DNA from 3 places in the Paenibacillus sp. 1182 genome. Region 2 is predicted to be linked to each of the others. Evidence: predicted binding sites of a transcription regulator. Region 2 holds the regulator's gene; each other region holds the start of a gene.
The links. The regulator Rex, encoded in region 2, represses fermentation and respiration genes when NADH is low (regulators of the CRP and FNR family bind a similar motif). The targets are predictions, from matches to a motif close to TTGTGAAATATTTCACAA.
Positions count from the first base shown of each region.

Region 1 (8,197 bases), on a different contig from region 2:
TGGTTTTCCCACTGTTACCTGATGATCATGGCCTATAGCCAATGTACGTATCACCGTACGTCCCCCTCGCTTGCATTTCCGTCTTATATGTTATTTATATTTTATATAAGCCAATCAGCATTATACAAATCTCACGCACTACATTTCCATACACTAAATAAGAAAAGGATATCTCAGGGTCAACAAGCCGTCCCAAGATATCCTTTATCCTCGTGCAGAGCAGTTCTTATCTTCAAAGCAAGCCTTTCACTTCAGAATTTTGCAAAATTCTCACTTATGAAAATAAACATCATAAGCCACAAAGCGGTCGGATGCTTACCTCGCTATATCCCCCTCGGCGCAGCAAGCACCGAGCTGCGTCGCGCCCTCTTCCCCTGCACCCACTCATTCAAAAGTGAGGCAGGCTCATGGCACGAAAAGGGCAATCAGCGAGCCGTAGCGTAGCGGGCCATTTGAATCTGGAGAAGCGAAGCGTTCGCCTTTGCCCTAGAATTTTCACCTTATAAGGTCTTTTATAATCGAAAAAATTCAAGGGCAACAGCGATCGAAAGATCAAATGGAACGCGGAGCGGTCTCACACTACGTCCTCACCTGCACTCACGGCAAACCTTGCCCACTTACAATACTTTTTCTAAGAAACTAATGGTCCGCTCGTTTTTCGGATTACCAAATACCTCTTGTGGCGTTCCTTCTTCTACGATGTAACCACCGTCCATAAACACAACACGGTCGCTTACTTCGCGTGCAAAACCCATCTCATGCGTTACGATCATCATCGTCATGCCTTCACGCGCCAGATCATTCATTACGCCAAGCACTTCGCCCACCATTTCAGGATCGAGCGCCGAGGTCGGTTCGTCGAACAGCATAATGTCCGGGTTCATGGCCAGCGCACGTGCAATCGCCACACGCTGCTTCTGACCGCCGGAAAGCTGCCCTGGCAGTGCATCTGCCTTATCGGCCAACCCCACACGATCCAGCAGCTTCATGGCCGTTTCCCGGGCCTCTGCCTTGGACTGTTTCCCCAGTTCAGTCGGCGCGAACATAATGTTCTTAAGTACGGTCATATGCGGAAACAGATTAAAATGTTGAAATACCATACCTATATTTTCACGGACTTTGTTAATGTCCACGTTTTTGTCACTCAAGTTGTAGTCATCGACAATGACCTCACCTGCGGTAATTTCTTCAAGCATGTTCATACAACGCAAAAACGTACTTTTCCCCGAACCAGACGGGCCAATGACACACACAACTTCGCCTTCACGTACTTGCATGTCGATGCCTTTTAGCACTTGATTACTACCATAGCTTTTTTTAAGATCTTTAACGATAATTTTACCCACGGCGAACTCTCCCTTCAAGACGGTTGGAAATTTTGGTCAGGACTGTAATGACGATAAGATACATCACCGCTACTACCAGCCAAATATCAAAGGATTGGAATGTCCGCGCAATAATGATCTTACCCGATTGGGTCAATTCGACCAGACCGATAACAGACAAAATGGACGTATCCTTCAACGTAATAACCAACTGATTGATAAACGACGGGATCATGATTTTCACAGCTTGTGGCAAAATGATTTTAAGCATAGCTGTCCGATAGGGTAGACCAAGCGAACGAGCTGCTTCCATTTGTCCCGGATCAATGGACTGAATACCGCCACGGATAATCTCAGTTACATACGCACCCGCATTCAGGGATAGCGTCAATACAGCTGCAACAAAAAGCGGCATTTTGAAATCCAGTGCCTGTGGAATACCAAAGTAAATAAAGAAAGCAAGCACGATCAGCGGAATACCGCGGAATATATCGACGAAAACAGTTGCAATACCACGGAACACCTTGTTATGGCTTACTTTCATAAAGCCAAACACCAACCCTAGAATAAAGGCTACGAGTAAAGATACAAGTGTGTACAGCAACGTATTTCCCATGCCTTTAATCAGCGAAGGCAGCGAAGCGGAAATCAGTCCCCAGCGGCTGGTCTCTACAGGCGCCACACCTTTGCCCGATTCGCCAAGGTATTTAGCCAATATCTTATCGTATTCCCCGCTATTACGCAGATTAACAAGCCCTGCATTAAATTTCTCCAGCAACTCCTGGTTCTTGCCCTGGTTAACAGCAAACCCGTAAGAAGCACCTTTTTCCTTATCTGTTACCAGCTTAAGGCCGTTATTCTGGTTTACACCGTATGCCAGTACCGGATAGTCATCAAAGCAGGCAACCGAATTACCTGTTTTAACTTCATCATACATTTGAGAAGAATCGTCGAACGGTACTGTAGTAAAGCCATATTTGGCCTTAATGGATTCTGCGAATGTATAACCTTCCGTGCCTGTTTTGACAGCGACACGCTGCCCTTTCAAGTCCTCATAGCGTTTAACCGTATCATTATCCTTGCGGACCGCCATGACGACGCCTGAATCAAAATAAGGCTCAGAAAAATCAAATTTCCGCTTGCGTTCATCGGTAATACTCATCCCGGCAATGACACCATCCACTTGATTCGTTTCAAGGGCCTGCACTGCCGCGTTAAAGCCAAGAGGCTTAATGGTATATTCAAAATTCTGATCCTTGGCAATAGCTGCCAGCAAATCCATATCAATTCCGACGAATTTACCATCTACATCTTCAAACTCAAAAGGCGCGAACGTTGTATCCGTGCCGATATCATACTTTGTTTTATTTTCTGCATGTGCCACTACACCGAAATTACCGGCCAGGGCAACCACAAAAAACAAACAAATGATAAGTGCTATTAGTTTTCTAGATTTTTGCATAATTTCCTCCAGTCAGTTGAACGGTTCAAAGTTTTCTGTTTATTTTACAGGAGTTATTAAAAATTGACTACTTTGATGTCAGGTATTTTTGAAAAACGTTTCATGGAACTATCTGGAGGTGTAAACTTTGAAGAAGCCGTTTTGCCCCAGAATGCCAATAAGCCCCTGCCGCAAAAAGCGGACGGAAGCTTATTGTGTGTTCTATAGTGTGTACCTATTTTTCAAGAAATAATAACGAACTAGAAAAGAATTTTGAAAATCAATCCAGATAACAGCGCAGCAATCGGTATCGTTATCACCCAAGTAATAATAATTCGACCGGCCAGCGACCAACGCACAGCGGAAAAACGCTTCGCAGAACCCACACCCAAAATAGCCGAAGTAATGGCATGAGTGGTACTTACGGGCAAATGAAGCAATGTAGCTGTGAAAATAACAGAGGCTCCCGAAATGTCGGCTGCAAATCCGTTAATTGGCTCGATTTTAAAAATCTTGGTTCCCATCGTCTTGATGATTTTCCAGCCCCCGATAGATGTACCTAGCGCCATGGCTGTTGCGGCTGAAATTTTTACCCACATGGGTACTTCCAAATGGTCCTGATACCCCGACGAAACGAGTGCGAATGTAATAATCCCCATCGCCTTTTGAGCATCATTCGTACCATGCGTGAACGACTGAAGCGCTGCTGTAATGACCTGCATTGTACGGAACCCTTTGTTCACCGTATGCGGACTACGATGAGCGAAGATGTATTTTAAAATCATCATCACGATGTAACCGACAACAAAAGCAATCAACGGGGAGAAAATAAGTCCTTCGACAATCCCGATGAAGCCGCTCCAGTTTAATTTTTCCGATCCTGCACCTACATACACCGCTCCAGCCAATGCACCAATCAATGCATGAGAAGAGGATGAAGGAATACCGAACCACCAGGTTAAGAGGTTCCAGATAATCGCAGCGATCAGCGTCGCAATGACGATATCAATTCCATTCGTAAGCTTGGTTGGATCAGCCACACTTCCACCAATCGTCTTCGCAACCCCTGTAAACAATATTGCCCCGAGAAAGTTCATGACCGCAGCCATAATAATCGCACGTCGCGGGGTCAATGCACGGGTCGATACCGAAGTTGCAATCGCGTTCGCCGTATCATGAAACCCATTAATAAAATCAAATGCCAGAGCAAGAAAAATAACAATACCCAATACCAGTAAACTTGTATCCATGTAAAAGGACTCCTTACGAGTTACGCATAATGATGGATTCCAGCATATTTGCAACATCCTCGCATGAATCCGTTGTCGTTTCAAGGCGTTCGTACAATTCTTTGCGTTTAATCAGTTCAATAGGGTCAGTTACAGTTGCAAACAGGTTTTTGATGCAAATACGCAACAATTCATCCCCCTGATTTTCCAAATCATTCAGACGAATAGTGTATTCACGAATGGCCAGCAATTTTTTCTGCGAAAGCAAATGTACAGCTTTCTGAATTTCGTAAGCTGATTGACGCAAAATATCAGCGAACTGCACAATATACTCGTCCGGCTCCGTAATGTTGTACATATAAAAACGGGAAGCCGTCGCTTCAAGACCGTCCAACACATCATCCATGGTTGTTGTCAGTTCCATGATGTCGTCGCGTTCCAACGGCGTAATGAAGGTCTTGTTCAGTTCAGTAATAATCGTGTGTGTGTAATCATCACACTTATTTTCATACTTCTTCATTTCATTTGTAAACAAAGTCACATCTTGAAGATTTGAAGTATGTTGGGCAAAATAATCGGCTGCTTGCACGATCGTATCTGCCATATTTTCCAACGTCTCGAAGAATATATCCTTTTTCTTCAATCTCATAACGATTACCCCTTTACGAAAATATCCGCAACCTGTTTCGACTGCAATAGACAACCTTTGCTATCTTATCACACTCATCAATGTTTTTGTAATGTTTGTAAAAGCAAATTTCATGATATACGTATACAGTGCCCGACATATAAGCTCATTATCCGACAATTTTTTCCTAAAAAGGTGTAATTCGTTTTCTAATTCGCTTCTATGGTTACATGTTCCTTTAGTGGCGTATCTGCAGGCACCACATGTATATAGGATGTACCTGGCGTTAACGGAATTTCAACCCCATTCTTCATAAAACGAATCGCATCACCTGGCGTATGTTGCCACTCAGCCTGTATTAACTGTCCTTGTTGAAACACCATGGCCTCTCCGCTGCCGTCCAGTTCAACACTTAATCTGCCTACATCATCCAACGTTCGATGCCTGGTGCTCATCACAATGACATTGGCTGCTGAGAGCTGTTGGTTATTATTTTGATCCACATGTGACTTTTCGTTCACAAAACGCTTATATTGTTGATCCGCTGGATCATAGGTATAAGATACCCGGTAGCTTTTAAGCAAAAACCGGATTTGTAAAGATGTTGCAGTCTCGTCCACCATAACTGGGGTTTCGCCAGATTTAAGGTAAGTATATACTGGAACGTCCGTATGCGTAGCATACCCTTTACTATCGCTTCCTTTGCGCAGTCTATTCACGTCCGTGTATAGATTATGCGGAGGACGACGATCTTTGCTTCGCCAGAAGTATGCCCCTCCATTTGAAATCTCATCTAAATGTTCCTTCCGCTGCTGCTGTAAAATCGCATAGGCATCTGTGCTTCCCCCTGCGTGTATCGGCAACGCACCATAAGTTTCGCCCAGCTCAATCAAATACGGACGAATGCTACGGACCGGACCAACCTTTACATCTCCGCCATGACTTTGGAAAAAAGCGACCAGACGGGTAATTCCGCCTTCTGCAAGAACTTCATATACCATATCTGCCTGACTAAGTCCTGCCTGCGGACGTGCTGCTGGAGCATTGTTAATCATGACAGCGAGCGGTCGCTCCAAAACTGGCTGCTCCACCGGAAGACCGGTAAGCGGAGCTGTAAATGCCGGAGTAGACTGCTCCTTCGGCGGTTCAAGCGCCTCCTTCTCTGTTTTATGCTTGGTCGGTTGAGGAACGGGTTCAGTATCTCCCGTATTGGACATAGCAGAACAAGACATCAGCGTCATGCATAACAGAGCTGAGGCCATTACACGCAACCAATGATTTCGTTGGGAAATGGGCCCGGACAAGTTCATCCCTCCACTTCGTTATTTTTCTCATTATAAGCTTTATTTCCTGTTTTTGTCTTGATTGAAGCATGACCTCTCTATAGAATACTTATCTGAAGACATTAAAATTTTAAAAATATTCAGACTTTGTGATTTTTATCACAAATAACTGTAACTGAACCTACTACAATAAAGGTGTAGCAAAGATGATCATCCCAACAAAATGAAATACAACCAACATTATAGATTAAGAAAGAGGAGTGGTTTGAATGTTTAATAGCTGGTTACGTGAGAACAAAGTCGCAATGTGGTTGCTGACTGTCGTACGGGTTTATCTAGGTTATGAATGGATGACTCACGGACTTGAAAAGCTGACAGGTGGATTCGATGCAGGCGGATTTATCTCGGGGGCCATTGCTAAAACAGGTGGAGACCATCCCGCTGTACAAGGCTGGTGGGGATCGTTCCTCGAAGCCTTTGCCCTGCCGAATGTAGGTTTGTTCAACGTCCTGATCCCGTTGGGTGAGTTCTTGGTCGGGGTTGGCCTGCTTCTCGGTACATTGACTACACTGGCTGCTTTGATGGCCATGGTTATGAACTTCTCGTTCCTGTTCTCGGGTACAGTAAGCACCAATGCAATCTACCTGCTGTTTGAAATCTTCCTCGTAGTTGCTGGCGCAAATGCCGGAAGAATTGGCTTTGACCGTTGGGTACTGCCCTTCCTGCGTGGACTGTTTGGTAAAAATAAAGATACCTTTCCAGCGGACCCTAGTCGAAAAATCGCTTAAACATCCCCCAAATAACCGTTATCCTCCGGGATAATGGTTATTTTTTGCGCTGTTATGCTCACAAGGAGGATTTTAGCTCCTCCTAACTCGGACTCTTTTATCGGATTCATTATCCTCCCCAAACGTTTACAAGTTGGATACAACATGGAATGCTCACGATACATTTACCCTATACACTACAGTTACATCAAAGAACGTAATGGAGGGTTATATCATGAAAAAAATCACCAAAGCCTATCTCATGCTCGCAGCAGTAACTTTCACAGTGCAGACTATGGGATCGGGATATACGGCATCAGCCCAAGCGGCGACGTCTACTACGACATCTCAGGCAGAAAGTGTACAACATATCTCCAAGACCTTCGAGCAGCTACTAGGCCAACCCGGCAAGCTATCTCAGGCATTCACTTATTTGCAAAAGCATATTCAATCCATTCCAGCTTCTCAAGCTACCCTCATGGTGCTTCATCTGGAAAATGCACAGAACCAGCAATTGGATTCCTATGCACAGACCCTATACCCGACCTCTGTTCAAACCAAAATAAATCAAATCTATAAACCCGGTGATTCGTTCACAAATGTAATCAGCCGTACAAGCGATGCGAACCTGAAAAAGTTGCTAACTCAAACAAGAGATGCCGGCTACAAACTTGAAACCGCAGAAGGCATGTATTACCCAATCATCAACTATGAAAAATATAAAGTATTCGGGAAGCACACCACGGTAGATATCCGCAGCTATATTGACATCATGTCGATGGAATCCGGACAGGCTGCTACCAAAGATGCCGCGCTCCGTATCGGCTATCAACAGTTAGCCGGACGAGTGCTGGCACAGGAATTGTTTTTAAACCAATATCCACATTCCAATCGTACACAAGCTATAAAAAAATTGCACGATCTGTACTTTTTCTATACTTTCTACGGCACGAACAATACGCCATTATTCGATCATGATACCGGGAAGATTCATCCGTATGCCAAAAAAGGGTATCAATGGTTCGTTCAACGTAATATGGATTCGAAGAGCACCTATATTCAAAAGCTGAAAGCATTTATGACACTGTTGGATCAAAATGGAGATCAACGTACTTCGCAGGTATCCACTTGGCTAAAAAAGAACGTGCCTTCTAATTAATCGAAGACGCAAAAAACACAAAAGAACTTCCATTCCCACACAGCATGTGGATTCGGAAGTTCTTTTTTACATTTACGTATCACTTTCTTGACCAAAAGCCCAACAATTGAGACTCAGCGAGCCAAGGACATACGACTGAAAAAGCTTATGCGCGGAGCGCTCCTGATCCGCAGCCCCCATCGCATAAAACAAAGGTGAAAAATGCTCTATTCCATAAGAAGGTACCGCTTGTTTGGCATATGGAGCCTTCTTGTCATATTGGAATAAGTGACGTAAATTCCAGTCTTGAAGCTGCTGTGCAATCCAGTCATCATATTGAACGGCCCAATCGGCTGGCTCACTCGTCTGCTTGAGTGTCCGCAAGT
Region 1 is NZ_JAFICR010000013.1:29,488-37,684, reverse strand. Features, by position in the region: gene corA (magnesium/cobalt transporter CorA) at 1-54, opposite strand, end outside; gene JOD82_RS22810 (amino acid ABC transporter ATP-binding protein) at 618-1,346, opposite strand; gene JOD82_RS22805 (amino acid ABC transporter substrate-binding protein/permease) at 1,339-2,787, opposite strand; gene JOD82_RS22800 (hypothetical protein) at 2,851-2,994, shown strand; gene JOD82_RS22795 (inorganic phosphate transporter) at 3,027-4,016, opposite strand; gene JOD82_RS22790 (DUF47 domain-containing protein) at 4,030-4,644, opposite strand; gene JOD82_RS22785 (DUF3048 domain-containing protein) at 4,833-5,927, opposite strand; gene JOD82_RS22780 (DoxX family membrane protein) at 6,176-6,694, shown strand; gene JOD82_RS22775 (hypothetical protein) at 6,909-7,832, shown strand; gene JOD82_RS22770 (dioxygenase family protein) at 7,905-8,197, opposite strand, start outside.
Region 1: JOD82_RS22780 (DoxX family membrane protein) is a predicted target of Rex. The motif match lies at 6,054-6,071, and genes of this name have one in related genera.

Region 2 (8,197 bases):
AATGCAATTACGTCTACCCCGTTCATTGCGGCAGCATACGATCCAATGTATTTGCGCAGACGGTATTCATACATTTCGAATGCCAATGTAGAATTAGCTTCGCCTTTTTCCATACCTTCTGTGATTTCACGCATGTCACTGCTGATACCCGAAATAGCTAAAAGTCCACTATGCTTGTTCAGCATGGAATTGACTTCATTGACAGTCAATTCTTCTTTGTTCATGACATAAGGTACGATTGCTGGGTCCAAATCACCACTACGAGTACCCATCATAAGACCTTCCAGTGGAGTCATACCCATGGAAGTATCAACAGACAAACCGCCTTGAACTGCTGTTACGCTACCACCATTACCGATATGACAAGTGATAATCTTCAGGTCTTCCAAAGGACGACCAAGGAATTTGGCAGCTTCCTTACTTACAAAATCATGGGAAGTGCCGTGGGCACCGTAACGACGAACCTTATACTTATTGTACAACACTCTTGGAATGGCGTACATATAAGCTTTTTCAGGCATGGTTTGATGGAACGAGGTATCAAATACCACAACCTGCGGTACATCTGGCATATTCAATTCAGCCGCTTTAATCCCCATCATGGAAGCAGGGTTATGCAGTGGTGCCAGGTCAAACAAGCGGCGGATTTCACTCTTCGCTTCAGGCGTTACAACTGCTGACTGTTTGAAGATTTCGCCTCCATGAACCACACGGTGGCCTACAGCCTGAATTTCGCTAGTACTGGAGATTACACCATGTTCAGCATCTGTGAGTGCGTTCAGCACTTTACGGATGGCTGTAGTATGTTCCAAAATTTCGCTAACTTCGGTGTATTCTTCTTTATTGGTTGGCTTATGCGTAAGAATGGAGGAATCCATACCGATGCGCTCTACCAATCCTTTTGCCAGAACGGACTCGTCCGTCATATCATACAATTGGTATTTCAGGGAAGAACTCCCTGCATTGATTACGAGAATTTTCATATCCGGTCACCATCCTTGTCGTACTTAAAGAAGCCTTCGCCCGATTTCACGCCCAGATTACCTGCACGCACCATTTTCTTCAGAACGATGGACGGACGATATTTCAATTCGCCGAATTCACGGAACATACGCTCCAGAGCAGCCAAAACGGAATCTAGACCAAAGCGGTCAGCCATTTCCAAAGGACCGCTTTGGAAGTTATAGCCGATTCGCATAGCGTCATCGATATCTTCAGCGGAAGCCACGCCCTCTTGAAGTACATGGGCCGCTTCGTTAATCAGCAGACAGATAATCCGGCTTGTTACGAATCCAGGAGATTCATAAATCATGACTCCTTTTTTCTCCACTATTTCTTCCACGAACATTTTAGTGTGTTCAAATGTATCGTCCGAAGTTTTCAAACCACGAATAATTTCTACAAGATCAATACGGGATACTGGATAAATAAAGTGCATACCAATAACACGCTCAGGATACTTGGTCGAGCTAGCAAGCTCGGTCAGGCTCAGCGTGGATGTATTACTTGCAAGAATAATATTGCTTGGACACACATAGTCTAGCTCTTGGAACACTGCTTTCTTCTCGTCCAGATTCTCTGTAATAGTCTCAATGACCATATCGCAGCTGCCGAGCTCCGCCAAATGGATTACTTTTTGAATACGGGATAAGATCAATTTTTTCTCAGCCTGAGTAATTGCCCACTTTTCCAGTTGTTTGTCCAGACTCGTTTCAATCATATTGTAGGCGTAGTCTAGTTTCTCTGGTGTCTGCTCTACCAGCAGCACATCGATTCCTTTGGACGCGAGCATTTCAGAAATCCCCTGTCCCATGGTGCCGCCGCCGATGACGCCGATTTTTTTAAATTGCATGATTCTTTACTCCACCCTTTCCTGGTCACTCTCATATATTGTATCCTTCTTTGTCGAAAAATACATGTTTATGTCCCAATAGATAATAATATCTTAGCACGGACTAAAAGTAAAAAAAAATAACCAGCATAAAAAATTATGCTGGTAATAAAGCATTTTCACTAAATTGACATCTAAATTGATCTCCAGACAGAGTTTCTTCCTTCATCAGGATGTCAAGTGAGTTGTCGAACACAGGACGATGCTTTTCCAGCAACTCCAAAGTTCGGGTATGCAGGTCAGCCATAATCTCGCCATTTTCCCGCATAAGTTCTTCTTTCGTTACCATTTCCATGTTAATAATGCCAAGTGAAGTCAAACCGGAAGTCATCATCGTATGGACGATGTTCAGCGCCTGCTCAAAATCATTACTTGAGCCGGTACTGCGACCGCCATAGTACATTTCTTCCGCCGTGGCCCCTGCGAGCGAGATCATGATCTGCTCCTCCAGGAACTGCTTGGTGTATAAATAATGCTCTTGCTGTGGATTGTGGCGCACATAGCCAAGCGCTTTCCCACGTGGGCTAAGTGCTACCTGGCTTACGCTACCGGGACGAACAATTTCGGCCATAATAGCATGTCCCAGTTCATGAATCGCTACACGTTTTTTCTCTTCCAACGTCGATTCTCGATCTGTCTTTTCACCCATCATTACTTTGTCAATTGCCATCGACAGATGCTTCTGCGCAATCATTTTCTGATCCTGTCTCATCGCATAGATTGCCGCTTCATTCATCACGCTCTCCAGCTGTGCGCCGGAAAACCCGTAAGATTCCTCAGCAATTTTGTCCAGATTCGCATCTTCCTGAATCGGTTTGTTTTTGGCATGAATTTTAAGAATATGAAGACGGCCCTTCTTGTCAGGCAAATCCACTTGAATATGACGGTCAAAACGCCCTGGACGCGTTAAGGCACTGTCCAGCATTTCTTTACGGTTTGTTGCTGCAATGATCAAAATTCGCGGTGTATCTGCCGAATAAATGCCATCCATTTCTGTCAGCAACTGATTCAAAGTCTGATCATATTCTCGTTGCTGTCCACCCTCACGTTTACCACCAATTACGTCGATCTCGTCAATAAAAATAATCGCATTTTCCTTCTTTTCCTTGGCTGCACGAGTACGTGCCTCCCGAAACAACTCACGGACACGACCCGCGCCAACACCAACGTACATTTCAACAAATTCACTACCTGAGGCTGCAACAAATACAGAATTAGTATAGTGTGCGGCTGCTTTCGCCATCAGTGTTTTCCCTGTTCCCGGAGGACCTGTGAGCAGAACACCTTTTAATGGACGGATACCAAACTTAGAAATTTCATCATGTCGATTCAAAAAGTCCAGGGCCTCACGCAGCTCCTGCTTAGCGCTTTCCTGCCCACCGATTTCCTCAAAAGTCAGTTTGTCCGGACCACTTTTTTTGCGTTTACGTTCTTGCCCAGCACCTACGGCCAAGCCACCACGCGCATGCATGAGCATTAACAAGCCGCTGAGCATCACGCCAGCAACTAGAAGAGGGATAATATTCACCCCAATAAAAACGAGAAATATAATAGTCACCGGCACTATGCCGATTAATGTTTCCTTGATCCATCTAGGCATTAGGCCATACCCCCATTTGCTGAGATTGACGTGGCAATACGATAAACTTGGTCGCTTTACCTTCGCTGAGTCGGATATAGACATTGTTCGAATCCATGTCGGTATCAGCTTTGATACCCGTCTTTTTCTTTTTCATCTGCTCAACTGTAGATGAAATTTGAGTATACTTTTTATTTTCCATCGCTTCGGCTACAGGAAACATGGCCTCAGACCACCATTGATTCAGTGCTGAATTGGAACGATCTTCAATATCCAGCTTAATGGTACGGCTGCCAATGATGGTTTGCCCTTTTTGCTTAACCACATCGACTAATCCGGCCACATCCGCCTGCGGTTTGAGATCTAGTTTCAATACAACCTGATCCTGTTTAATATCTATTTGAGCGCTTGTCACGCCTGGATATTGAGAAACCAGTTTTTCCAGAGGGCTTTGCATTGTAACCTGACGGTAAATGAACCATCCCCCAAATAGCAGCAAAGCTGCCAAAACTGCCGCCACAACGATAGGAACTGCACGCAATTTCAAACAACATCCTCCTCTCAAAATGTAAAACACAGAAGAAACGGGACGAATGTCAACAAACAACCAAATTGCATGATCTTACAGCGATCAGCAATTCTTTTTTCTATCATTTTTGTCTATCACTTATAAAATATAGTATATCATAACGTATATCTAATATCGAAGGCAATGTGTGGAGGAGTTGTGATGAGGCAAAATCTTTGGTTAAGGTGGAGGCGAAACGCTGAGCGTAGGATTTGATCTTACGATCGCTGTTGCCCGCCATAAAGATGAATTTGCCTTAGGAGAGAAGTTGGGTAGGTAAAGATGCTTCGCTGGCATTCAGCTCATCTTTACGGCATAGCAAGACTAAAAGACGTAAATACGAATTTCATCGCATTTACGTCTTTTTCTTGAGCTTTTAATCATTTACTAGTCATTCATTCCACATCTGCTGATCCTCAACCAGCTCAGTTATTGGGCAAAGTATACTTTACCCCCGTCGCTCCCCCATCTGAAAAACGGTAAAAGGCATAGTAATGATGGCTTCCATCATCGTAAAACAGCTGCCACACATATTCGCCATTGAACACACTCGGCTGGAGGCTTACAATTTTCACACCTGGAAGCTGCTGCTGAATTAGCGCCGTCATTTTTTGCTCGTCGACTCCGTTCTTCAGCAGCTCGGTATGAACACCGCTATTATCTGCGGCAGGTACGTTAGGTTGTCCCTCCACTTTTTGAAAAGGAACCCATACCATTATATTTTCATTCTGTGCATTTTTCCCTTGAACCACCCAATAAACCTGATCCCACACAGACTTCCATGTTTGAGTCGTGCTAACCAGACCACCTGATTGCTTGGCCTTAATGATAGCGGCATTTTTCTCAGCCACCTGGTCTTGAGTAACATAGGAATAATACCAGAAAATGCTGACCAGGATCAGTATCACGGCCAAAATGGCGACCGCTATCCATTTTTTCTTATTTTTCAAACCCGTGCTTCCTCTCTAAGGGGATGTGACACCTGAATTAGCGCGACAGCAGCCCTTCAAAGGCGGCTTGTGCCTCATGTTTGATACGTTCCTCGTCCATAGTCAGGCATTCGCCGTTTTTCACAACCTGACGACCGTCTACCCACACATGAGCCACGTCCTTGGCGCTTGCAGAGTATACCGCATGGGAAATAAGATCTGTACGCGGCAAGAAATGTGCCTGATTCAGATCCAACGCGATAAAGTCAGCCTTGTTGCCTGCTGCCAACGCTCCTACTTCTTTTAAACCAATCGACTTTGCACCGTATTCTGTTGCCAGACGCAGCGCTTCACTTGCAGGAACTGCCGTAGGGTCACCGGATACACCCTTGTGAATAAGTGCTGCCAGACGCATTTCCTCGAACATATCCAGGTTATTATTGCTGGCAGGACCATCCGTTCCGAGAGAAACCGTAACCCCTGCACGCAGCAATTCAGGCACTCTTGCCACACCACTTGCCAGCTTCAAGTTGCTGCCAGGATTGTGGGAAACCGCTACACCACGTTCTGCCAGTAAAGCTATTTCTTCGTCGTTCAAATGAACGCCATGGGCAACAAGCGAAGGACGGGAGAAAAAGCCAAGCTTATCCAAGTGTGCAACCGGACGCAAACCGTAGTCGCGTACGTTTTGCTCTACTTCGGCGATCGTCTCAGACATGTGCGTATGCAGTGGCAAGTCCAGATCATGCGCAGCTTGTACGAATTTTTCAATAAACGCAGGTGGACATGTATATGGCGCGTGCGGAGACATCATCGTAGTAATACGCCCGTCTGCTTTACCGTGCCAGTTACGTGCAAAAGTCACGGCCTCTGCCAGCTTGATTCGCTGTTCTTCCTCCGAACATAGTCCAATTGCTCCACGCATCAGACTTGCACGAATACCTGACTCTTCAGCCACACGAGCCACTTCATCCATATGATCGTACATATCGAGGAAGGTTGTTGTTCCACCTTTCAGCATTTCCAGCACAGACAAGGACGTACCCCAGTACACGTCTGTAGAAGTAAACTTGGCTTCCATAGGCCACATTTTTTCTTGAAGCCATACTTGAAGTGCCAAATCATCTCCATGCCCACGCAGTAGAGACATCGCCGCATGACCATGAGTATTGATCAGACCAGGTAAAAACAATAGCCCTTTACCATCGATCGCTTCCGTCTCTTCCTCACCCGCAGGCAAGGTTTCGCCAATATAAGTAATACGACTATCCTCCACAATCATAAAACCATGGACTACCCCTGCTTCTGGTCCATTTATGGCAAAAGATCCGTTTTTAATCATCCATTTATTCACTGTCATATTGGGTTTCTTCCTTTCCGTCCTCCAAATAATAAGCGAGGCTAAGCAAATCAGTTGTAAAGTCTGTGGCATGAATCCGAATGTTGGCTGGTGCCTTGAGAGTAGTCGGTGCAAAGTTCAGGATCGCTCCAATTCCGCTCTCAATAAGCCTGTCAGCCACGTGCTGTGCTTCAAAATCAGGTACGGTAATAATCCCGATTCGAATGTGTTTTTCTTTCACAGTCGCTTCCAGTTCATCCATCGGTTGCACGACCAATGTATTGATCTTGGTTCCTACCTTATCCGGAAACGCATCAAATACCGCTACAATCTTCATATTGTCTTTTAAATAAGCGTTATAATTCGAAAGGGCTTGCCCCAGATTACCCGCTCCGACCAATACTACATTAATTTGTTGGTCGATTTTCAGGATATGGCGTATTTTCTCAATGAGATAAGAAACATCATAACCAATACCCTTCCGACCAAAATCTCCAAAATAAGCAAGATCTTTACGGATTTGGGCCGGGTTCAAATCTAGCCTCTGTCCCAACTCTTGAGAAGAGACCGTAGCCACCTCCCGTTTGTGCAGTGCATTCAGATAACGTAAATATACGGGTAACCTCCGTACGACAGCCTCTGAAATTTTATCTGATTTCATACTTGCTCCCCCTAATTGTAACGAACATACTTATGTCCGTCCGTTATGCCTCTGTCTCCGGGGCGGATTGGAGCCATTCGGCGATGCGGGGCACCATTTGCTCCGATGGCATATGCTCCATTTTTGGTCCCGGTAACGAGTACAAAAAGTGCTTTCCGTAATAGGATTCAATCACACGCGTATCATAAACGATAACGACCCCGTGGTCGTTCGCTGTACGTACCAACCGACCAAATCCCTGTTTGAAGCGAATGACCGCTTGCGGTACAGACAGCTTCATAAATGGATTCTTCTTCTGCTGCTGGAGCAGTTCGCTTTTTGCCTCCAGCAGCGGGTGATTCGGCGGTTGAAACGGCAAGCGAACAATGGCTAGACAAGTCAGAGCCTTCCCCGGAATATCGACGCCTTCCCAGAAACTGCTGGTCCCCAGCAATACAGAAGCTTTCGCTTCCTGAAACCGGCGGGTTAGCTTGCTGCGACTTCCACTGTCCACACCTTGTCCCAGCACAGTAATTTCGCTGGATGCTAAGGCCTCTTTGAGCGGCTCATACACTTGCCGGAGCATCCGATAGGACGTAAACAGAACGAGCATTCTCCCACGTGTCGCCTGAGCAGTCGCTCCTAGAGAGCTAACGAGCATATCTACAAAATGCGCATCTCCTACACTGCCCTTCACACTTGGGAAATCCCGTGGAATAACCAGCAACACCTGATCCCTGTAATTAAAGGGTGACGGGAGCTGCGAAGTCATCAGCCGCTCTTGATCTGCGGCCTCCTGTAAGCCGAGCTGATCGATCATGTACTGAAACGACTTATCTACCGACAAGGTAGCAGAAGTCAGAATAATGCTTCTTTTTTTGTCAAAAAACATTTCTTTCAACTGGCGGCTCACATCGACGGGTACCGCATAAAATTGCAATGATTTACTACGGAATTGCCCGCTCGCCTCGAGCCAGTATACGGTTGTTTCATCATCGAGTCGGATAAAAAAGCGCAAATTTTCTCGAATCCCCGCCAAATCCTTGAGCAGACCCGTGATATCTGTAATAAGGCTATCCGCCGCATAATCGTCATGTTCTTCCTTGACGTCCAGCATCAGCTTGTCGCCCTTGCGCAAAATTTCGCTCATTGTTACATATAGCTGATTTTCCAAAGCTCCCGCCTGATCCCACTTTGCAGGCTTGGCCGAAGGTTTGAGACGGGAAGAAAACTGTCCTGTTTCACCCGGTG
Region 2 is NZ_JAFICR010000001.1:208,438-216,634, reverse strand. Features, by position in the region: gene JOD82_RS01110 (acetate/propionate family kinase) at 1-983, opposite strand, end outside; gene JOD82_RS01105 (3-hydroxyacyl-CoA dehydrogenase family protein) at 980-1,852, opposite strand; gene JOD82_RS01100 (AAA family ATPase) at 1,989-3,491, opposite strand; gene JOD82_RS01095 (hypothetical protein) at 3,484-4,017, opposite strand; gene JOD82_RS01090 (cell wall elongation regulator TseB-like domain-containing protein) at 4,464-4,988, opposite strand; gene JOD82_RS01085 (amidohydrolase) at 5,026-6,327, opposite strand; gene JOD82_RS01080 (redox-sensing transcriptional repressor Rex) at 6,314-6,967, opposite strand; gene dinG (ATP-dependent DNA helicase DinG) at 7,011-8,197, opposite strand, start outside.

Region 3 (8,197 bases), on a different contig from region 2:
AGTAGATGGCTATCTACTGAAGCCAGTTGATGAGGAAGAAATGACGACAGAGTTGAAGCGGGTACGGCAAAACATTGAGGATGAGAAAGAAGTCGGCAAATGGGGAAGTCCGCCTTCTCATGAGCGTAATTGGATCGAAGCTCTATTGTTTCCGGTTCATCGAGAGTATACTCGTAATGCTGTAGAAAGCAGCGATTCTCTGCACAGAGCATCCAAGCAGGCTGAACATCAAAGCGGTAACGGAAAACATGGACAACAGCCAGCGTTACCAGCATTAGACTGGAGTAGCTATCAGATTATTCTGATAGATTTACGTATACCTGACTGGGATCGGCAAGCCCGGCAGTCGGCAGCAAAGCAGCGGCTAACAGAATTGTGCCATGAGCAGGGTAGAGGTATCGTGTTTGAGGCGGGAATATATGTGGGCCTTTTGCTTCCCGCCACGTTAAAAACGGAGAAAGATGCTGTTCAGCTACTGGCTGTTTGGCGACAGGACCTAAAGCCGTGGGCAACGGAAATTTATGCGGCTGCCGGTGATCCTGTAGCCATTCTTAACGACATTCCCAGATCTTTTGAGCAGGCACTGCGATTATTGGAGCGTACGTTTTTGTTCCGGGCAGAAAGAGTCATGCTTCCTGGAGACCTACACGAATTGGAGACAGTCGAGACTGAAATGAGTGGAGCGTCTGATAGTGCCACAGATGATCCCATACGTTATGCAGAAAAGCTGTACTATGCGCTAGATATGGCTAATAGTGAAGCTGCAACCCGTGTCATTAAGGAAATGGAAGTCCAATTTCCGCGGATTTATCGCACAGAATCCGCAATCAAGGCGGCATTCGCCCAAACATTCACACTGGCGTTGAACAAGTATGCAGCCGGACAGGATCACAGTCGAACCGTGCTGGAGGAGCACTCCAGCTTTATAACCGATGTATATGCTTATTCCACATTGGGCGAGCTGGTGGATCACTCGCTGGAGCATGTGTTGCAATGGATTGGCCAGACTGATCCTGGTGGCAAGGACATCATCATGAAACAAATGATTGACTTTATACATGGTCATTACGATGAAAATTTGCGACTGGAGTTACTGGCAGATATGTTCAATTACAATAGTGGCTATTTGGGCAAGCTGTTCAAAAGTCATACTGGCGAGGCCTTTAATGTCTACCTGGATAAGGTGAGGATTGAGCGAGCGAGGGAGCTGCTTGCACAAGGAATTAAGGTACACCAGGTGGCGGAACGCGTAGGGTATGCGAATGCAGATTATTTTCATAGTAAATTTAAAAAGTATGGTGGAATGTCACCTTCCTCCTATCGTAATCGGGTTCAAAAGAACGGAGGAACAGATGGCTGTTGATAGAATCCCTAGGTTTAACGCTATGAAGTCTCTCTTACAGATGTCGGAGGTACGACCTCCGAACGAAGAGAGGCTTTTTTTGCATGATGAAAAAAAGATAGATCAATAGGAAATGTCACATTTATTATGGGATTTAGGCTGTTTTCATCAAATCGCCATCGTTATGACACAGCTTTGACACGATGTTCACATTTTCGATTCTATTTCATTTAAATTTATTCTATATAATGGGGATAATCTGAAGCCGGATCATGACACCATGGTGAAGGTAGTTGAGTGAGTCATTTTCTAAAAGGTGACCGCTGCATATGTAAGAATGTGAATACTGTCACAAATGTAGAAGACTTCAGATTACAGACACTATAAATCAATGTTAAGAGAAGTACAGGGGGAGGAGCAACATCATGGACGTATTGGATTTGGCACGGTTGCAGTTTGCAACCACAACGATTCTTCACTTTGTTTATGTGCCGATCTCCATTGGATTGTCGTTATTGGTGGCAATTATGGAGACTATGTATGTTATTAAGAAAAATGACTTGTACAAAAAAATGGCTCAATTCTGGGGAACGTTTCTGCTGATTAACTTTGCACTGGGCGTAGTCACCGGGATTTTGCAAGAATTTCAGTTCGGGATGAACTGGTCGGACTTTTCCCGTTTTGTGGGTGATGTATTTGGTACGCCGCTGGCGATTGAAGCGCTGCTTGCATTTTTCCTGGAATCGACATTTATCGGATTATGGGTATTCGGTTGGGAAAGATTGTCCAAAACGGTCCATTTAATTTGTATGTGGTTGGTATCTATCGGTACGATGTTATCGGCATTGTGGATTCTAGCTGCTAATTCCTTCATGCAGCGTCCAGTAGGCTATGAGATTCAAAATGGACGTGCAGAAATGAAAGATTTTGCTGCTCTGCTAACGAATGAACAACTGTTATGGGAATTCCCACATACATTGTTTGCTGCTTTTGCGACAGGAGCATTTCTGATCGCGGGTATCAGTGCATGGAAGCTGATGCACAAAAAGAATCTGGACTTTTTTAAACCTTCTTTTAAATTGAGTATTATTGTTGCATTAATTAGCGCCATTGCTATTCCGTTGTTTGGTCATGGACAGGCTCAATATTTAGTGAAAACACAACCGATGAAGATGGCTGCCAGTGAGGGCTTATGGGAGAACAGTGGTGACCCCGCTCCTTGGACCGTTATCGCATGGATTGATCCTGGAAACAAGGGAAATACCTTTGAGATTAAAGTTCCTTTTGCTTTGAGTTTTCTATCCTATAGTAAATTTACCGGCTCTGTGCCTGGTATGAATGAGCTGCAAGCCCAATATGAAAAAACGTATGGTCCGGGCGATTATATCCCGCCAGTACGTACCACGTTTTGGAGCTTCCGCATTATGATTGCGGCTGGATGTGGCATGATTGCACTCGCCTTATACGGGGCTTACCTGACGTTCCGTAAAAAGCTGGAAGGTTCACATCGCTGGTTCTTCCGTCTGATGATATGGGGGATATCCCTTCCATTCATTGGGAATACTTCAGGTTGGATCATGACTGAAATAGGTCGCCAACCGTGGACGGTATTTGGTTTGCTTCAAACGAAAGATTCTGTTTCGCCTACCGTTGTGGCAGGAGAAGTGCTATTCTCGTTCATCTCATTTACTACATTGTATTTAATTTTAACAGGTGTGCTGGCGTTTCTGTTTTACCGTACGGCTCGTAAAGGTCCAGATATTGAGCCACATCAGCAAACGGTAATTCATGATCCTTTTGCTCAAGGGGGTGACACCATTGTCGCTAAATGATTTATGGTTCTTATTGATCGCTGTGCTGTTTACCGGCTTCTTTTTTCTGGAGGGCTTTGATTTTGGCGTAGGAATGGCCACAGGATTGGTGCCGCGTAACGACCAACAAAAACGTTTGATGATCAATACGATTGGTCCATTCTGGGATGCCAACGAAGTGTGGCTGATTACAGCAGCAGGTGCAATGTTTGCCGCTTTTCCGCATTTTTATGCGACTATGTTCAGCGGATATTATCTCGTATTTGTGTTTATTTTGCTAGGTTTGATCTTGCGTGGAGTTTCTTTTGAGTTCCGCGGAAAGGCTGAAGGAAAATGGTGGACAGGAACGTGGGATGCCTGCATTCTGATTGGCAGCTTTCTACCGCCGATGCTGTTCGGTATGGCTTTTGCGGCTTTGGTGAAAGGTGTACCTATTCAGCAAAACATGGATTTGAAAGCTGGATTTTCCGATGTATTCAATGGATATACCGTATGGATTGGACTGACAGTGGTCGGAATGTGCCTAATGCACGGACTGACGTTTATTTCTCTGCGGACGATTGGAGAAGTACGGGATCGTGCTCGCGTGATGGCATCCAAATTTCTTCCGGTATTGGGCATTTTACTTGCGGGCATGGTGGTATGGACTTATTTTGCAACGGATTTATTTGCGCGTCGCGGTCCCTTTATGTATGCTGCGGTAGCAGTCGGAATTGTCGCCTATGTGCTGACGTGGTACTTCCTGAAGCAGCGCCGCGAAGGATGGGCCTTCGGGATGACAGGTGCAGTGATTTTGCTGACCTTCGTTTCGTTATTCGTCGGTTTGTTCCCAAGATTTATGGTGAGCTCGATTAACAGTGCTTTTGATTTGACGATTTATAATGCAAGCTCCAGTCATTACACACTGAAAGCCATGACGATTGTTGCAGCAACGCTTTTACCCTTTGTGCTGGCTTATCAGGCGTGGAGCTATTTTGTTTTCCATAAGCGTCTCAGTGAGAAGGATCATTTGGAATACTAATGGATAAGGCATGGTTTGAATTAAAGGGCATTCGGCCAGTGATGCTGCTACTGGCTGCCCTTTCCCTGCTCCAGGGGGCCGCAGTGATTGCACAAGCAGTCTTCTTGGCAAAGGCTGTTACGATTTTGTTTGAACAAAATCCGCTGGTGATGGCTTGGCCGTCGCTGGCGTTGTTTTTCGCTGCTTTTGCAACGAGGCATACGGCGATCTGGCTGCAACGCCGGACAGCAGGCCGTTTTGCTGAAGCTTCAGGCGCTTCCTTACGGGAGCGTCTGCTTGCACGTTTGTTCGAACGGGGACCGGGTTTTGCAGCGCAGGAAGGTAGCGGCAAGTTGGTGACGCTAGCGCTGGACGGCATGGATCGTTTTCGCACGTATTTGGAGCTGTCCATTCCTCGTATGATTGACATGATGGCTGTCACTATACTTGTACTTGTGTATGTTTTCACATTGGATGTCATTTCAGGTGTGATTTTGACGACTACGATGCCGATTCTGGTAGGCTTCTTTATTTTACTCGGCTTGGCGGCGCGGAAGCAGGCAGACAAGCAGTGGCGTTCCTATCGTCTGTTATCTCATCATTTCACGGATTCGCTGCGTGGACTTCAGACACTAAGGTTTTTGGGTCGTAGCCAAGAACATGGGGAAACGGTTGGGAAGGTCAGCGACCAATACCGCACGGCAACGATGCGCACGCTGCGGGTAGCGTTTCTTTCCTCATTTGCCCTTGATTTTTTTAGTATGCTATCGGTCGCATTTGTTGCGGTAGGCTTGGGTTTGCGCCTGATTAGTGGCTCGGTGGGTTTGGAGGCAGCGCTTGCGGTGCTTATTCTGGCCCCAGAATATTTTATGCCCATACGCCAGTTGGGATCAGACTATCATGCTTCACTGGATGGTAAGGAGGCTTGGGGAGCAATCCGCTCCATTCTCAGTACAGAAGATGACGCGACCGAGCCGAATAAACAGGCAGCTAACGATAAAGGATTGGACATCACGGGACAGGACATTCTCGAGCTGTTCGATGTGTGCCTCCTTAATGAAGACGGTTCGGCTCGGCTTGAACATGTGTCTGCCAATGTTGAACCGCACATGAACATGATCGGCATCGTTGGAGCTAGTGGAGCAGGTAAAACGACGCTGCTTAGTCTGCTTGGCGGTTTTGCTGATCCCACTTCGGGCGAACTGCTCCTGAATGGATGCAGATTGGCTGGGGATGCAAAAGCTGAATGGCAACGGCATATTGCGTATATTCCACAGCATCCATACCTGTTTAGCGCTTCTCTGGCAGATAATATCCGTTTTTATGAACCGGAGGCATCCAACCAGCAGGTGGAGTGGGCGGTTGACGCGGTTGGACTGCGTGAACTGGTAGACGGTCTTCCGGGTGGAATGAATGAGCCCATTGGTGAAGCGGGTAGGACGTTGAGCGGAGGACAGGCGCAGCGGATTGCATTGGCGCGGGCGTTGCTCAGTAACCGTCCGGTCATTTTATTGGATGAGCCTACGGCGCATCTGGATATTGAGACAGAGTGGGAGCTAAAACAGACGATTTTATCGGTTTTGAAACACAAAAGAGTGTTTCTTGCCACCCACCGGCTACATTGGATGCCAGATATGGACTGTGTCTGGATGATGAATCAAGGTCGTCTGGAAGAAGTAGGTTCCCATAAACAATTGATTGCCCGTAAGGGGGCATATTACCGATTGCTGACGGGGATGTCGGAAGGAGGGAACGGACGATATGAGAGTAACGGATAATAGCAGACAAGGCTGGTTTGTGACGTATCTGAGACAATATTTTTGGGCCTTTCTGCTAGCTGCTCTTTTAGGCGCGCTGGCCATTGGATGTGCGGGCGCGTTGCTTTTTACGTCCGGTCATCTGATTACCCGTTCGGCCTTAAAACCGGAAAATATATTAATGGTGTACGTTCCAATTGTGCTTGTGCGAACATTTGGTTTTAGTAAAGCGGTTATTCAGTACCTGGAACGCTTGGTAGGACATGATGCCGCACTGCGTCTGGTGTCCCGTATGCGGGTACGCTTATATCGGGCAGTAGAACCGCAGGCGCTGATGATCCGCAGCAAATTCCGTACAGGGGATTTATTGGGGTTGCTGGCAGAGGATATTGAGCAGCTTCAAAACATCTATCTGAAGCTAGTTCTGCCTGCGCTATCGGCTTTGCTGATTTATGCAGCAGGCATCTCGGCGCTCGGACGGATGGACGGAACCTTTGCCTTGCTTATGGCGCTATATGGAGGATTTTTGCTTTTTATTGCCCCAGCTATCTCACTATGGACCTCACTCGCCAAACGGCGAATGTTCAAGCAGGAACGGAGTAAAGCCTATCAGGACCTGACGGATGCTCTGTTCGGCATGAGTGATCTGGTGCTGAGCGGACGGACTGGGCATTTCCTGAGTACCTTTACACAACGGCACAATAGGGCTGCCGTGATGGAAAATTCACTTCGCCGGGGCGAGTGGCGTTCTCATTGGATCGCACAATGCGTTGTAGGTGGCGGGGTTGTGATTATGACTGTGTGGGCGGGAGGACTGGTAGCACAGAATCGTATAGAAGCCACATGGCTGGCATCCTTTGCCCTTGTGGCTTTTCCGTTGCTGGATGCTTTCGTTCGCGCTGGAGAAGCAGTGGTGCATGCGCCGGAGTATCAGGATTCCCTTCGACGGTTGAAGGATTCGGAGAAAGATACACATACACCTGTGTCATCATCGCTTCCGGTTACTGTGGATGCAGGACACCCAGCAGCAGGCGGCACAGCTGACACTATAGATGAGCAGGCTACCGCTCTGGGATTGGGCCACGGAGGAGACCTGCTGCTGAACAACGTAAGCTACCGCTATGCGGCAACGCAGGAATGGAGCGTGCGTGATATCTCTTTGCACGTACCGCAGGGGGGCAAGGTTGCATTGCTTGGTCGCAGTGGTGCGGGCAAGTCCACGCTACTGAACCTGATTCAGGGAGCATTGCAGCCTGATGAAGGGAGCGTCACTATCGCAGGGATTCCCGTATATACAGGTGGAGCATACTCCAGTTTATTTGCGGTGCTAAACCAGCAGCCATATTTATTCGATACAACGGTAGCGAACAATATTCGGCTGGGACGACCCGATGCTACGCTGGATGAGGTGCGTGCAGTGACGAAGCAGGTAGGGCTTGGAACTCTAATTGATTCTTTGCCGGAGAGCTACGATACCCGAATGCATGAGACGGGCCTTCGTTTTTCCGGTGGAGAAAAACAGCGAATTGCACTGGCGCGGATTTTGCTGCAAAATCACCCGATTGTTTTGCTGGATGAGCCGACAGTGGGGCTTGACCCGCTGACAGAGCATGAGCTCATGCAGACGATGTTTCGTGTGCTGAAGGGCAAAACATTGATCTGGATCACGCATCATCTCACAGGAATGGAGCATATGGACGAGGTGATCTTTATGGAGCAGGGCACCATTTCCATGCGCGGCAGTCATGAGCAGCTGTGGCAGGAGCAGTCTCGTTACCGTAATCTGTATGAGCTGGATCATCCGAGCCTGTGAAATGAGGTATTTAAAATTTTGATTAACTTTTATATACTGGTTAGAGTTGATGCGTCACATGCAGACATTCAACTGGAGAGGCTGATATGAATGAAAACACTAATCTCTAAGCATTGGCATTTGATGCTGATTGGTTTTGTAGCCCTGAGCATGGGCGGGTTTGTCTTGTTTTATTTTCAGGGGAGCGTGTCGTCGTTTCCGGCCATTCAACCTAAACAAGCTCAGGAAGAGCCAGACAAAACTAAATATGAGATTGTTACAGTGGGTGTAAAAGGGGACGGTTTCTATCCTAAAAATATTGAAGTGAAAGCCGGCGTTCCAACCAAAATCAATTTCAAGAAAATGACATCCTTCACTTGCATTGATGAAGTGCAGTCGTTGAAGATCGGAATGGACGTTTACCTGGATCACGAAAATAATTATTTTACCGTCCAGGACTTGAAACCAGGCGTATATGAGTACAATTGCGGTATG
Region 3 is NZ_JAFICR010000011.1:156,666-164,862, forward strand. Features, by position in the region: gene JOD82_RS21215 (response regulator transcription factor) at 1-1,363, shown strand, start outside; gene JOD82_RS21220 (cytochrome ubiquinol oxidase subunit I) at 1,768-3,174, shown strand; gene cydB (cytochrome d ubiquinol oxidase subunit II) at 3,161-4,174, shown strand; gene cydD (thiol reductant ABC exporter subunit CydD) at 4,174-5,931, shown strand; gene cydC (thiol reductant ABC exporter subunit CydC) at 5,915-7,723, shown strand; gene JOD82_RS21240 (cupredoxin domain-containing protein) at 7,814-8,197, shown strand, end outside.
Region 3: JOD82_RS21220 (cytochrome ubiquinol oxidase subunit I) is a predicted target of Rex. The motif match lies at 1,680-1,697, and genes of this name have one in related genera.